DNA from 4 places in the Chryseobacterium sp. 2987 genome. Region 1 is predicted to be linked to each of the others. Evidence: riboswitches for the same ligand, from Rfam matches in the RefSeq annotation. Region 1 holds a riboswitch; each other region holds the start of a gene.
The links. A riboswitch is a leader RNA that binds a small molecule or an ion and turns the genes downstream of it on or off. The one in region 1 is predicted to bind cobalamin.
Positions count from the first base shown of each region.

Region 2: it holds a riboswitch for cobalamin, as region 1 does, so the genes downstream of both, J2Y40_RS18300 (TonB-dependent receptor domain-containing protein) here and J2Y40_RS00160 (TonB-dependent receptor domain-containing protein) in region 1, are expected to answer to the same signal.
Region 3: it holds a riboswitch for cobalamin, as region 1 does, so the genes downstream of both, J2Y40_RS00880 (T9SS type A sorting domain-containing protein) here and J2Y40_RS00160 (TonB-dependent receptor domain-containing protein) in region 1, are expected to answer to the same signal.
Region 4: it holds a riboswitch for cobalamin, as region 1 does, so the genes downstream of both, metE (5-methyltetrahydropteroyltriglutamate--homocysteine S-methyltransferase) here and J2Y40_RS00160 (TonB-dependent receptor domain-containing protein) in region 1, are expected to answer to the same signal.

Region 1 is NZ_JAVDUN010000001.1:28,678-31,852, forward strand. Features, by position in the region: gene J2Y40_RS00160 (TonB-dependent receptor domain-containing protein) at 1-1,319, opposite strand, end outside; cobalamin riboswitch at 1,351-1,527, opposite strand; gene cdd (cytidine deaminase) at 2,196-2,678, opposite strand; gene namA (NADPH dehydrogenase NamA) at 2,782-3,175, shown strand, end outside.
Region 2 is NZ_JAVDUN010000006.1:139,149-142,323, forward strand. Features, by position in the region: gene J2Y40_RS18300 (TonB-dependent receptor domain-containing protein) at 1-1,682, opposite strand, end outside; cobalamin riboswitch at 1,791-1,976, opposite strand; gene J2Y40_RS18305 (transporter) at 2,139-3,089, opposite strand; gene J2Y40_RS18310 (cytochrome-c peroxidase) at 3,089-3,175, opposite strand, start outside.
Region 3 is NZ_JAVDUN010000001.1:175,111-178,285, forward strand. Features, by position in the region: gene J2Y40_RS00880 (T9SS type A sorting domain-containing protein) at 1-1,102, opposite strand, end outside; cobalamin riboswitch at 1,181-1,371, opposite strand; gene J2Y40_RS00885 (esterase-like activity of phytase family protein) at 1,618-2,880, shown strand; gene tpiA (triose-phosphate isomerase) at 3,130-3,175, opposite strand, start outside.
Region 4 is NZ_JAVDUN010000011.1:40,821-43,995, forward strand. Features, by position in the region: gene metE (5-methyltetrahydropteroyltriglutamate--homocysteine S-methyltransferase) at 1-1,870, opposite strand, end outside; cobalamin riboswitch at 2,049-2,235, opposite strand; gene J2Y40_RS21895 (Lrp/AsnC family transcriptional regulator) at 2,391-2,852, shown strand; gene J2Y40_RS21900 (hypothetical protein) at 2,871-3,175, opposite strand, start outside.

The DNA.
Region 1 (3,175 bases):
AGGAACTCATGGTTCATATCGAGGTTGATGGAAGTTTCCGGTTTTAAATCACGGTTTCCGCCGGGCTGCCAGTAAAGATCATTAAATGATGGGAATCTGAAGTTTTTGGAAACACTTATCCCGGCATGATACCATTTCAAAGCATTCCATTTTCCTGAAAAGGAATACAGAAGCGGAGAAGAAATATCCTCAATGAAATTCTGCTTTACACCGGCTTCAAAACGGAGATCCTTTGTTGTAAAATACCTGATAATACCTGCTATAGATCCCACATTTCGACTGACCTTATCCAATCCCGATTCATAACCTTCCCCTTTATTGATCTGGAATTCCCCAATCGCATTGATATTGATCTTTGGAGTGATAAAATAATTGAAATCGTTCTTGAATATATAATTTTTTCCTTCGGCTCCGCTCGTTTTCGGACGGGTAATATCCCCGAAATACTGGAAATTATCCTCCGTATAAGCAGCCTTTAAACTATTGGAAAGATTCGTTGTATTAATATCCCAGGAGATAAGACTTCTTAAAGTCTGAGCGTTGTATTTGGTCTTATTTCCGTTAGGTTCAAAAATAGGGTAGTGCTGGGACGCATCGAAGATCTGGTTCTGCCATGAAATGGTCTGATGGTCCGCAATCTTATAGGAAGCCCCAATATTAAAGGCCGTATTGTAATATTTTCCGTTGAGATTATTATAGGGAGAACTTCCTGTTACAAATTCTGGAACCTTATAATCATTTTCACTGATCACATAGCTGCCCGATGCTTTGAAACTGAATTTTTCATTGCTGTAAGAAGCTTTGACAAAATTATTATAAGTCCCGAAAGAAGCAGCCTCCGAATATAAGGAAGCCCCAAATCCTCTGTTGAATTCCAGATTATTATTAAGATGGATACTGCCGCCAATGGCAGAACTTCCATACTGTACACTTCCTCCTCCTGCTTTCACTTCAAGCTGGTCATAGCCATAAAGCGGAATATTATTCACATCCCCTTGTCCTAAAAAAACAGAGTTGATGTTGATTCCGTTCCATACAAAAGCTGTGTGGCCGGCACTCGTTCCCCGAAAAGACGGTGAAGAAACAGCACCACGGCCATTCTCCTTCATATAAATCTGTGACTGGAACCGTAAAAGCTCAGAAAGACTAGTGGAATTCTTCTCAATATCTTTTGGAGTAATCGTATTGACGTGATGAAACAGTTTAACTTTGCTCATCTGGTTGTCAAATACATAAATGGTATCAATGGCCTTCTCCTGTCCTAAAAGAAAGCTGCCATATGACGAACAAAGCAGTAATAAAGATCTTTTTATATCCATACTAATTTCACTTTTCCTCCGAAAGTAATCTGTTTTTAGTTAGTATTCTGGCAGGTCTCCTGACTTTCGCGTTCTGCACCTTCCCGTATAAACAGTGGTTTGTTGCAGAAACTCTCATTGCGATTTACAGTTGCGGGGACAGTTTGGGGTTTTCACCCAATTCCCTATTATTTCCAATATGCTGGAAACCAAAATTTTTGCAAAGATAAGTTTTTAAATGTATTGGACAACAGGACAGAAAGATGAAACGATAAATGGGAAAACAGGCAGAATTCTATCAGATCCCATAGATTACGTAAATTTTTTGTTGGTTTGATATAATATAGTAATAAATTTAATTATTATCATGTTTTAAGGTGTAAGAAAATCAAATATTTTCATCCGTTTTACAATCAAATATTTTAAGAGCTAACACAGCCGAAGGCTAATCCACCACTTCATCGAATCAACGGAGTTGATTCCATCCTTAGCTCCCTAAAATCAAAAAGATCCAGAATAAGGCTTTGCGTGACAAAAAAATATCAAAAGAAGTAATACAAATTAGATTTTCCACAGATTGCACAGATTTTCTAGAAAAAGATCTGCGTCATCTGTGAGATTTGTGGGAACAATATGTATGAAGGTTTTGAAAAGCGATACTTTAAAAATCTGCAAAACCAGATGATCTACGAGCGTGAAATTTTCTCGGATTGATCAGGTTTTTCACCAAGAATTTAAATGAATTTCTATAGGTAAAGCTTTAAACTTTCATATGAAAGCGGTAAAATCTTTTGTGGTTAAAAAAGTTTTATTACCACAGACACAGATATTTTATTAGTGAATTCGTGGCAAAAAACAACAGATCTTCCATCCAGATTTTGAAATTCTTATCAGCTTTTACAAAAACGATGAATCAAAATAAAACGGAAGCAAATCTTTAATCGCATGTACTTTAAAAACTTCCTCGTTCATACTTGAAAAATAAAGTTCTATATTTTCGTTCTGTTTGGTTTCAAATTCTATTAAACTCTGACGGCAGGCTCCACATGGTGGGATCGGAGGATTTTTCTCATGAAATTCCTTAGGTCCGCCCACTACAAAAATCTTTTCTATTTTAACATCCGGAAAATTGGCGGCTACCCAGAAAAGTGCTGTTCTTTCTGCACACAATCCTGATGGGAAGGCTGCATTTTCCTGGTTGTTACCCGAATAGATTTCTCCGTTTTCAAGAAGTACGGAACAGCCTACCAGAAACTGGGAGTAAGGTGCGTAGGCATTTTCGCGGGCCTGCTTGGCTCTTTCGAATAATTTTTTTTCAATATCGCTCAGTTCGCTGCTGTTTTTAAAATACTCGTAACTGATCTGTAGGTCTTTTTTCATATATTGTACGACTAAAAAAGGGGGGCTAAAATTAGTTCTTTTTAATCAGGTGGGCAATATTTTTTGCTCATTAGATCATTAACCTGAAATTCAAAAGATTAAAATGCTTTATACACCAATAAAATTCAGAAACGTTGAAGTAAAAAACCGTTGGGTGATGTCACCAATGTGCATGTATTCCTGTGAAAACGGACTGGCCAATGACTTTCATTTTGTACATTACGGAAGCAGGGCGCAGGGCGGAACAGGACTGCTCATGGTAGAAGCTACCGGAGTAGAGCCACAGGGAAGGATCACCAATAAATGTATGGGAATATGGAATGATGAACAGGCAGACCAGCTTAAAAAGATCGTTGATTTTGTTCATACCCATTCAGAAAGTAAAATAGGAATCCAGCTGGCCCATGCAGGAAGAAAAGGTTCAACATGGAATAATCAGCAGATTTCTCTTGAAGAAGGTTGGGAAACGCTGGCTCCGAGCCCGATTCCTTATCATC
Region 2 (3,175 bases), on a different contig from region 1:
GCTCTTTGATAAGTATAGCTTAGCAGAGGTTTCAGTTTCACTTTATTGATATCGAATTCAGCCTGAACATTGACATCCGCCCCCAGGATTCTTACTTCTCCGAGATTCGTCATCATCCACCTGAACAGATTGGTAGTAGGAACTGCGATGATCTTATTTTCCACTTCATTATAATATCCGTCTGCCTTCACATAAATTCCTTTAAAAAACTCATGGTCATACAGTTTCTGATAAGTAAAACCAACATCATACTGTCTGGTAAATTCAGGTTTAAGCATGACATTTCCGATCATGGTGTAATACAGATCATTGAAAGTAGGCATCCTGAAAATCCTTTTATAAAATGCCCTTACGGTAAAGTCTTTTGAATCAAAGGGCTGATAGCTCAGAAATGCAGAAGGGGTCCATTCCGTTTTATCGGGAGATTTTGCATTTTTTTCTACATTTTCATGTACAAAGGTTCCGAGTACACTTCCCAGAAATTTAAACCTTCTCCACTGATAGGTTGTAGCAAAGGCCAGTAATGAAGTATATCGGGTAGGAAATGAAAAATCCCTGAGACTGGCATCCAGATTATTGTACTGAAAATCAAAACCTGCGCTTACATCCCAGTCTTTAGTAATGGAATAGATATTAGATGAAGAAAGATAGAATTCCCTCTGAGTATAGGTATTATCGATACGAAGTGCTGTTGTTGATACATTAACTGTATCCAGAAATCTGGAATAATCGTAAGCAAATTTGGCTTTCACCTGAGTCTCAAATTTTGGGAACAGTTTTTTTCTGAAATTGGCCTGAATAAAATAGTTTTCATCCAGCATCTGCTGCCCTTTGGGACCGAAATCATTATTCACAATAGCTGTAGGAATTCCACGGTCTGAAATATATCCGTAACCCCGTACACTCCAGCTTCCGTCATTAAGGGTTCCGTTAAAACCGGTTTCAAAACGTTTGGCCCGGATGTAAGAATCATATCTTCTGGCAATGGTATCATTGGCAACAGAACCATCAGCATTTTTCTTTTCGTATTTATACTTGTACAATCCTTTGCTCTGAACAAATTCTGAACTGAAACTTGCGGAAACCCGATCTGAAATCTTCTGTTCTAAACGGAATGAAGGATTAAAGAGACTGATAGACCCTAATTTCAATCTAACCGTTACGTTCGTTTTTTGATTTCCTTTAAATACAGGTGTTTTAGGTTGTAGATAAATAGATCCCGAAGATCCGAAATCCTTTGCCGGCTGAAAAATTTCACTTTTCTGGCCGTTATATAAAGAAATTGACTCTATATCATCAAGGGAAAATTTTCCGAGGTCCACCACTCCGTTCTGTGCGTTTCCGAGTTGAATTCCATCATAAAAAACGCCGACATGCTGGCTTCCCATACTCCGGATATTCACCGTTTTCAGACCTCCCATTCCACCGTAATCTTTGATCTGAACACCGGAAAAATACCGAAGGGCATCTGCCACCGACTGACTGTTAAGTCTTTCCAGTTGTTCCCCCGAAAGAATCTGTGCCGGAAGAATTTCTTTAAAATCTTTTTTATAAATCTGAATAGGAAGAATCGTTTTCTCCCGGATGCTGTCCTTAGACTGTGAGAATACAAGATGAGAGGCTGCCACAAAAATTGTGATAGCTCCCTTTTGAATCAGAGAAGCAATAAGTTTTGTCACCATTAGCTCATTTAGAATAATGATGACGCTAATGGATATAAGAAAGCAACGACAAAGCACAGCATTCACTGCACAGAATCATTGTAGTCCTAAGCTTTATTCCACGAAAGCGTCAAACGTTCATCATCTGGCAGGTCTTCTGACTTACTCCGTTTCTGAAATCCTTCCCATTAAAAAACAGTGGATATATTATTCAAAAACTTTAGTGTGGAGCTTACAGCAGCGGGTCTGTCCCGGATTTTCACCGGATTCCCTTTTAAGCGCTTTTTACGGCTCACCAGATTCCGGCAAAGATAAACAATTATTAACACATTCAAAACATGAAATAACAAAATGATTTTCAATGGGATAAAAACATTTAACAATAACCTGTTGCCAGCAAAAGATAAACCCTACAGATAAAAAAATATCTGTAGGGTTTCACTTAAAAACACCTCTTCCCAAGCGATCAACTGTTCATCAAATCCCGATATTCAGAAAAATACTGAAACGGGATTTTGCCTCAATATCTCCTCCTGCCAGGTTGGTGTAAGCAGGCAGCATAATCTCGCTCCCGAGACTAAACTTTTTATAGGATGCTTCAAAGCCCAGCTTCCCATACAAAGCGCTTCCTGACGTGCGGGGTAATGCTTCTCCGTACTGTCGGTTGGTATCATATACTTCACCCTGAAATCCAGCCTTGGCAGATAAGATGGTTTTCTCGTTCCCTGCAACCTGATAAAATCCTGTTGCGGCATAATTCCATTGGTTTCCGAACTGATAATGCTTTTTATTTTCCGTTTTGATGGTATAATCCGTATTAATCAGAACTGCCAGCTTATTTCTCTGGAATTTATAATTCAATGCAGCCTGATAATCCCAGCTCCCTGTTCCCAGCTGAAAACTCGGATTAACTCCGGACATCCCTTTTTCGTCAAATTTACCTAAAGGAACTTTTATTCCCAGACCTCCATTAAGCTGATGGACATTCTCCTTTGAATTAACGATCTGATAAATTCCCATCAGGTTCAGATCTCCTATTCCATTGATACGGATGTCTCCCTGCATTGTTTTCTTTCCGTGAAAATGGAATGGCAGACTGGCATAAACACTCAGTTTTTTTGTCAGAGGAATTTTTCCCCAAAGCTGAAGCGTATTGAAATACTGATCCTGTGTAAGATCTTTCACAAACAAATTTTCTTTTGCCTTATAATGCTGGGCAAAATATTTAATCCCGATAAACTGAGGATTCAGCAACGATTCAAAACCTGAAGAGCCATTTCCGGCCGCACAACCGCAGGCATCGCAGTCATCAAGCAGTATTATTCTATTAGCATTATTGGAAACCTCCATGCTATCGTTAACAGTTTTAGCCTGAAATCCAACAGATACAACCATTCCTGTCATTACCATTATTGTTTTCGTGTTCATTATTCAGAAAATTTGGGGTTAGAAATAAAGTTTTTATCGGAAAGCGTTTTCAGAAAAGCAACAATAAACTGCTTTTCCTGACTATT
Region 3 (3,175 bases), 150 kb from region 1:
CCGTAGTATTTTTTGAAGTTTTAATCTCCATCAAATAAACACCGGATTGCATAGACTGAATATCAATTTTTGAAGCTTTCGAAGTAAGAACTTTCTGTCCGGAAACCGAATAAATATTGATTTCTTTTATATCATCTGCTGTTTCTATCTGAATAAAATCACTTGCCGGATTCGGATAAATTCTGAATGCCTTCTTCTGAGCATCAGAAACACCTAAAACTTCCTGTGATGCTTCGGTAGGGGTAAACGGTAATCTTTGTCCAAAGCTTAAACCCAGCCATTCATTATTGTTCAGTTGAGTTGGTGACAAAGAAGTCTGGCTTCTCCATGCTGAAAGATCTTTTCCTTTGAAAAGCTTCCAGGTATTTGTTCCTGAAGGTATTCCTGAATGATTGTTTAAAGATAAAGAGGCGATCTGCCCTCCATTTGAAGTGAAATTGAAATAGGAAGCGTGAGCCTGAATTTGTTGAAGAGCCTGTTCAGCAGTAATGCTTCCGTTGTATTTGATTCCGAAAACAAAAGAATGGGCAGAACCATTTGAATTGTTGGTACCAAAATCAATAATCACAAGGCTTGAATTGCTTCCTGTTCCGATCCAGTTGGTGATCTGTGAGGTAGTATACCAGGCAGAATTGTAAGCGGCAACAGGAGGGGATGGATGGGAGAGTGGAGGTGTATTATCGGTAAACCCATATCCAAAAGAGGCCCCGTACCATTTACCGTTGACGAGCGGATCTCCGTTCACGCCGTTATTAAGCGTCATATTTTCAGCAGAAGGCCCTGACCATGTAGACCAGTAATCATCCGGACTTGGTACGTGATGGTTATAATTCAGGCTGTAAAGGAATCCGGACGGAATCTCCACTTCTATTTTAGGTTCTGCAGCTGCAATAGCTCCGATGAGGTCTTCCATGGTAAGATCATCCGAGTCAAAACGGTATCCCCAGGCATAGGAGGAAGGATTGTCATCATCATTGAAGTCAGCAATGAAATAGGCTTTTTTAGAACCGGTTCCTACCCAGAATTTAATGTCGTTTTCGGTAAACTGGGCCGACAGGAGCTGCATACAAAGCAGCAGGAAAAAAAAGTAGATTTTTTTCATGATATAATTAAATTAAAAGTTTTATTCCCGAAACTTTCCCTCAGAAAAAAGAAATGAATGACTTCAAATACTCTGTCTCTGATGAATATGGGGTAAGGCAGGTCTCCTGGCTTGCATCAGAAATACGCCTTCCCGGATTTTGATCCAGTGGCACAGTGTACTCCTGTTTAAACAGCTTACAGTTGCGGGTACAGCCCAAGAATTGAATATTCTTCTCACTTGGTTCCCTTTTAATGAACAATGGTTCAGCCTTAAACCGTTACAAATATAGGGTGTATATTTTTGATGTCGTTTTGTGAATTATTTTGAATTTTTACACTTTGTTTGATAGTTTAAGGATGTTTGGGATGATGATTTTTAGATTTAATAAAGAATTGGTGAGTTTGGATTTTATTCTGATATTTTTTCTGTTTAAAATAAATTAACCTTAGGAGCTTTATTGTTAAAGTATATTTATTCTTGTATTCAAGATCAGTTTACAATTGTTGTCTATTTTCGCTGCCATAAAAGTAAACATGAAAAAACTGCTGATCTCTGCTTTGGCGCTTATTGCTATGGCATCATGTAAAGATGATGACAATGTAAGCAGCCAGGATATTAATTATTCTAAACTTCCTCAGGAATTTCCTTTTTCCAAACTGGCTACCATAAATGGGGTAGATGTGATTAACGGAGGTTTTGGTTCGGGTGCAGCAGCCCATCCAAGCAGAAAAGGTGAGTTCTATCTTATCACAGACCGTGGTCCCAATACTGATTATCTGAACGGGAAAAAATTTCCGGCTCCGGATTTCACTCCAACCATTATGCATTTTAAGATCAATGCTGATGGAAATATCGAGGTCATTAAATACATTAAACTGAAAAATCCTTCCGGTCAACCGATCACTGGGCTTCCAAATCCTGCGGGGATGGGAAATACAGGCGAGACCGCTTACGATGTAAACGGAAATGTTTTAGGAACGGATAATTACGGTCTGGACAGTGAGAGTATTGTAGCTGCTGCGGACGGTACTTTCTGGGTTTCTGATGAATATGGACCGCATATTGTCCATTACAGTGCAGAAGGAGTGGAAATGGAAAGGATAAGCCCAATAGGCGTTAATACGGGACCGAGAAAACTGCCAGCTGTTTTAGCCAAAAGGAGAGCAAATAGAGGAATGGAAGGACTTTGTATTACTCCGGACGGGAAAACACTGGTAGGAACCATTCAATCAACGATGTATGTTCCTACAAAAGCCCTGGCTACCAATACCACTTTAACCAGAATTGTAACTTTCGATATTGCCACAGGGAAAACAAAACAGTTTTTATATAAACAGGACGGAGGAACTTCGGATTCTGTCTGTGACATAACAGCGATCAGTAACACGGAATTTCTTGTCATCGAAAGAGACGGAAACTTTGGTTCGCAGGGCGGTGTGAAGAAAGTATACAGGATCAGTCTCTCAGATGCTTCTGATGTAACCGGATCTGATGTTGCTGCTGTAGATGGAATGAAGATCAACAACAAAACGCTGGAACAAAGCACATGGAATGAAATTACCATCGCAGGAATAAAGCCCGTAACCAAAACACTAGCCGTAGACTTGGTTGCCAAACTAGGCTATGAACATGATAAGTTTGAAGGGATTGTTTATCTGGGAAATAATAAACTTGCTGTTTTCAATGATGATGATTTCGGAATCCTAGATGACGGAAACGGAAACCCAAAAGCCAAAATTCTTCCTAAAACCGGGAAAGTAGACAAAGGAACGATGTATATAGTCGATATTCAATAATTAGATTTTTTTAAAAGAAAACGGCGGAATCGAAGATTCCGCCGTTTTTGTTGTTGTATATTGGGTGTAGTTCAATAGAAATGATATTATAATTATTTCCCCGCAGATCCCACAAATTTCACAGATATTATCTGCTGTTTTTACACCATTTGATCTGGTTAATCATAAATCAATTCAATAGAAAAGGGCTTTATCCTCTTCACGCTATTAAAAAAACCATTGGCTTTAACCCAAACCTATTTTTCAATATTAATTAAAACCCTCAATAATCTTAGAGAAATCCTCTAATTTTAAA
Region 4 (3,175 bases), on a different contig from region 1:
TCAACGGAAGACCTTCACGAATGGCAGGTTCATCAATTTGGATAACCCTGATGCCTGCTTTCTCTAGATCGGTTACCTCATCACGGATAGCCAGAGCAATTTGTTTACAGGTAAGAGAACGGGGCTGGTCATCCCGTACAAAAGACCATTGAAGGATGGTTACAGGACCTGTCAGCATTCCTTTTACCCATTTCGTAGTTAATGATTGGGCATATTGTGACCAATAAACGGTCATAGGATGAAGTCGGTGGACATCTCCATAAATAACAGGCGGTTTTACACACCGGCTTCCGTAGCTTTGTACCCAGCCATTTTGAGTGAAGGCAAATCCGGAAAGCTGTTCTCCGAAATATTCCACCATATCATTCCGCTCAAATTCTCCGTGAACGAGTACATCAATTCCTGTCTTTTCCTGCCAGCGGATTGTTCTTTCCGTTTCTTTTTTCAGTAGTTCATCGTAGTGTCCGGCAGTGAGTTCCCCTTTTTTGAATTTCGCTCTCCAGCTTCTTACTTCTTTGGTCTGAGGAAACGAGCCAATGGTTGTTGTTGGGAACAATGGAAGTTGAAGGACTTTCTGTTGGACTTCTTTTCTGATGTTGAACGGATTATTTCTCTGTGCATCTGCTTCAGTGGTTACGGAAATGCGGTCTTTAACTTCCTGATGATGAATAAGCGTTGATACTTTACGGTTTTCCAGTGCTTTCCTGTTTTCAGCTAATACCTGCAAAGTATGATAATCCGGATTTTCTGAAGCTAGCTTTTTCAAAACAGCGATTTCTCCAATCTTTTGTTTGGCAAAAGCCATCCATTGTTTAATTTCAGGAGACAAAACTTCTTCATTAGTTTCCGAGTCAAGATCGAAAGGAACATGGAGGAGCGAACAGGAAGGCGCAATAAAGACCCGTTCTGATCCGATTTCACTGACCGCTTTTTTAATCCAGTGAAGCGATCTTTCAAAATCGTTTTTCCAGATATTTCTTCCGTCCACAATTCCAAGAGAAAGGCTTAATGTGGTAGGAATTGCCTGTAAAACGTCATCCAACTGCTCAGGACAGCGCACTAAATCAATATGCAAAACATCTGTCGGAAGGGAAGAAGCCAGAGAAAGATTGTCTTTTAATCCTTCAAAATAAGTGGCAATGATCAGTTTAAGATCCGGAAACTGTTTTCTGATTTCACCATAAATATAGTGATACGTTTCTTTTGCTTTTTCATTTAAATCCAAACCGAGGAACGGTTCATCAAACTGAATGTATTCTGCACCGTGGTGTTCTAGCTCTTTTAAAATTTCAATATAAACAGGCAAAAGATTTTGAGCCAGATCCAATTTGTCGAAATCTTCTTCTTTTTCTTTACCCAAAAGCAGGTAAGTAACCAATCCGATAATGACAGGTTTCGCATTAATCCCGGATTGTTTGGCACGGATAAATTCTTTGATGATTTTATCTGAAAATAATCTGAAATTCTGGTTTTTCCTGAATTCAGGAACGATATAATGATAATTGGTGTCAAACCATTTGGTCATTTCCATGGCGGTGATGTCCAGACCGTTTTTCTGATAGCCTCTGGCCATAGCAAAGTAAAGATCAAGCTCTGAGTAAGATTCTTCAGAAGCAATAGCCTGATAACGTTCCGGAATGGCTCCAACGGTAAGCGCCATATCCAATATCTGATCATAATACGAAAAATCATTACACGGAATAAGATCGATGCCTGCTTCCTGCTGGATTGTCCAGTTGGCTTGGCTGATGGTTTCCCCGGTTTCCAGCAATTGTTGCAATGATGTTTTACCTGCCCAATATTGTTCACAGGCTTTTTTGAGTTCTCTGTTGCTGCCAATACGCGGGCAGCCAAGTAGGTGTGTTTGCATTTTCTTTCAAACTTTTAAATTAAACAATGGTTTAAAAGCTCTTTTGAATGCTTCGCTATGCCGCCGCGGAAAGAAAATAAAGGAAACGCAGAGATACAAAAAGGACGTAATTTTCCTGTTAACGGTAGAATACGTTCAAAGTATCATCTGTATGACCCAAAGCTTCAGACCGCGGAAGCATTGTCAATCCGGAACAGGCAGGTCTCCTGGCTTGCAGCGGCATCTGTCATCCTTCCCGCTTTTGGCAGTGGATATGCTGGGACAGAAACCTTTGGTATGCTGCTTACAGTTGCGCGACAGCTCGTGATTTTCACACGATTCCCTATTAATCTACGCTACGTAAAACCTCTTCCGTTTTGATGAAGTATTATAAAGAACAAAATAGGGGATAAAGATATAGAATTAAGATAATTGATTGGCTGTATTTTGAAAATTTAGAATAATATTTTGAATTGATCTTATTTTAAAGCTGAATATTCTGTATTTTTGAAAAAAATGACCGTAAAAAGAATATTATCCTGTGGAAAGACTTGATGAAAAGGATCTTCAGTTGCTGAGAATCCTGCAAAAGAATGCAAAACTGACCGTTAAAGAGCTGGCAAAAGAAATTAACCTGTCTCCGTCACCTGTTTTTGAACGGGTCAAAAGATTAGAACAGGAAGGTTATATCAAGCATTATGCAGCTGTTCTGGAAGCTGAAAAGCTGAACAGGGGTTTTACGGTTTTCTGCCAGATTAAGCTGAAAATTCATGACAGAGCTGTCGGAAATAAGTTTGTAAAAGACATCCTTAATATTGAAGAAGTAGCGGAATGTTACAATATCTCCGGCGATTTCGATTTCCTGCTGAAAGTTCAGGTAAGGGATATGAAACATTATCAGGATTTTGTCTTCAATACATTGGGATCGGTAGATTCTATCGGAAGCACACACAGTACTTTTGTAATGGCGGAGGTAAAAAATACCCATGGGGTTTCCATATAAATATTATAGAGGACAATATTATTTGCTCCTGACTTCCAGAATATTTTCTACAGGTTGCTCCGGATGTTCAAGATAAACTTTATTCATATCGACTTTTCGCAGCCAATCAGAAACTTTAAAACTCCGTAGCGGCAATTCTGTTGAATCTTTATTGATCTCAAAGCTCAGGCTTTTAATGGTATTTCCTCCACCGAAGGATTGTCCCCAGAACTTGTTTTTATCATAGCTGATAAGACGGTTGTCCAGATTTTTACCTTCTGTATCATAAACTTCCGGACGGGTATAGGTTTTATCAAAAGTCCATTGGGTAATATACCCGATTC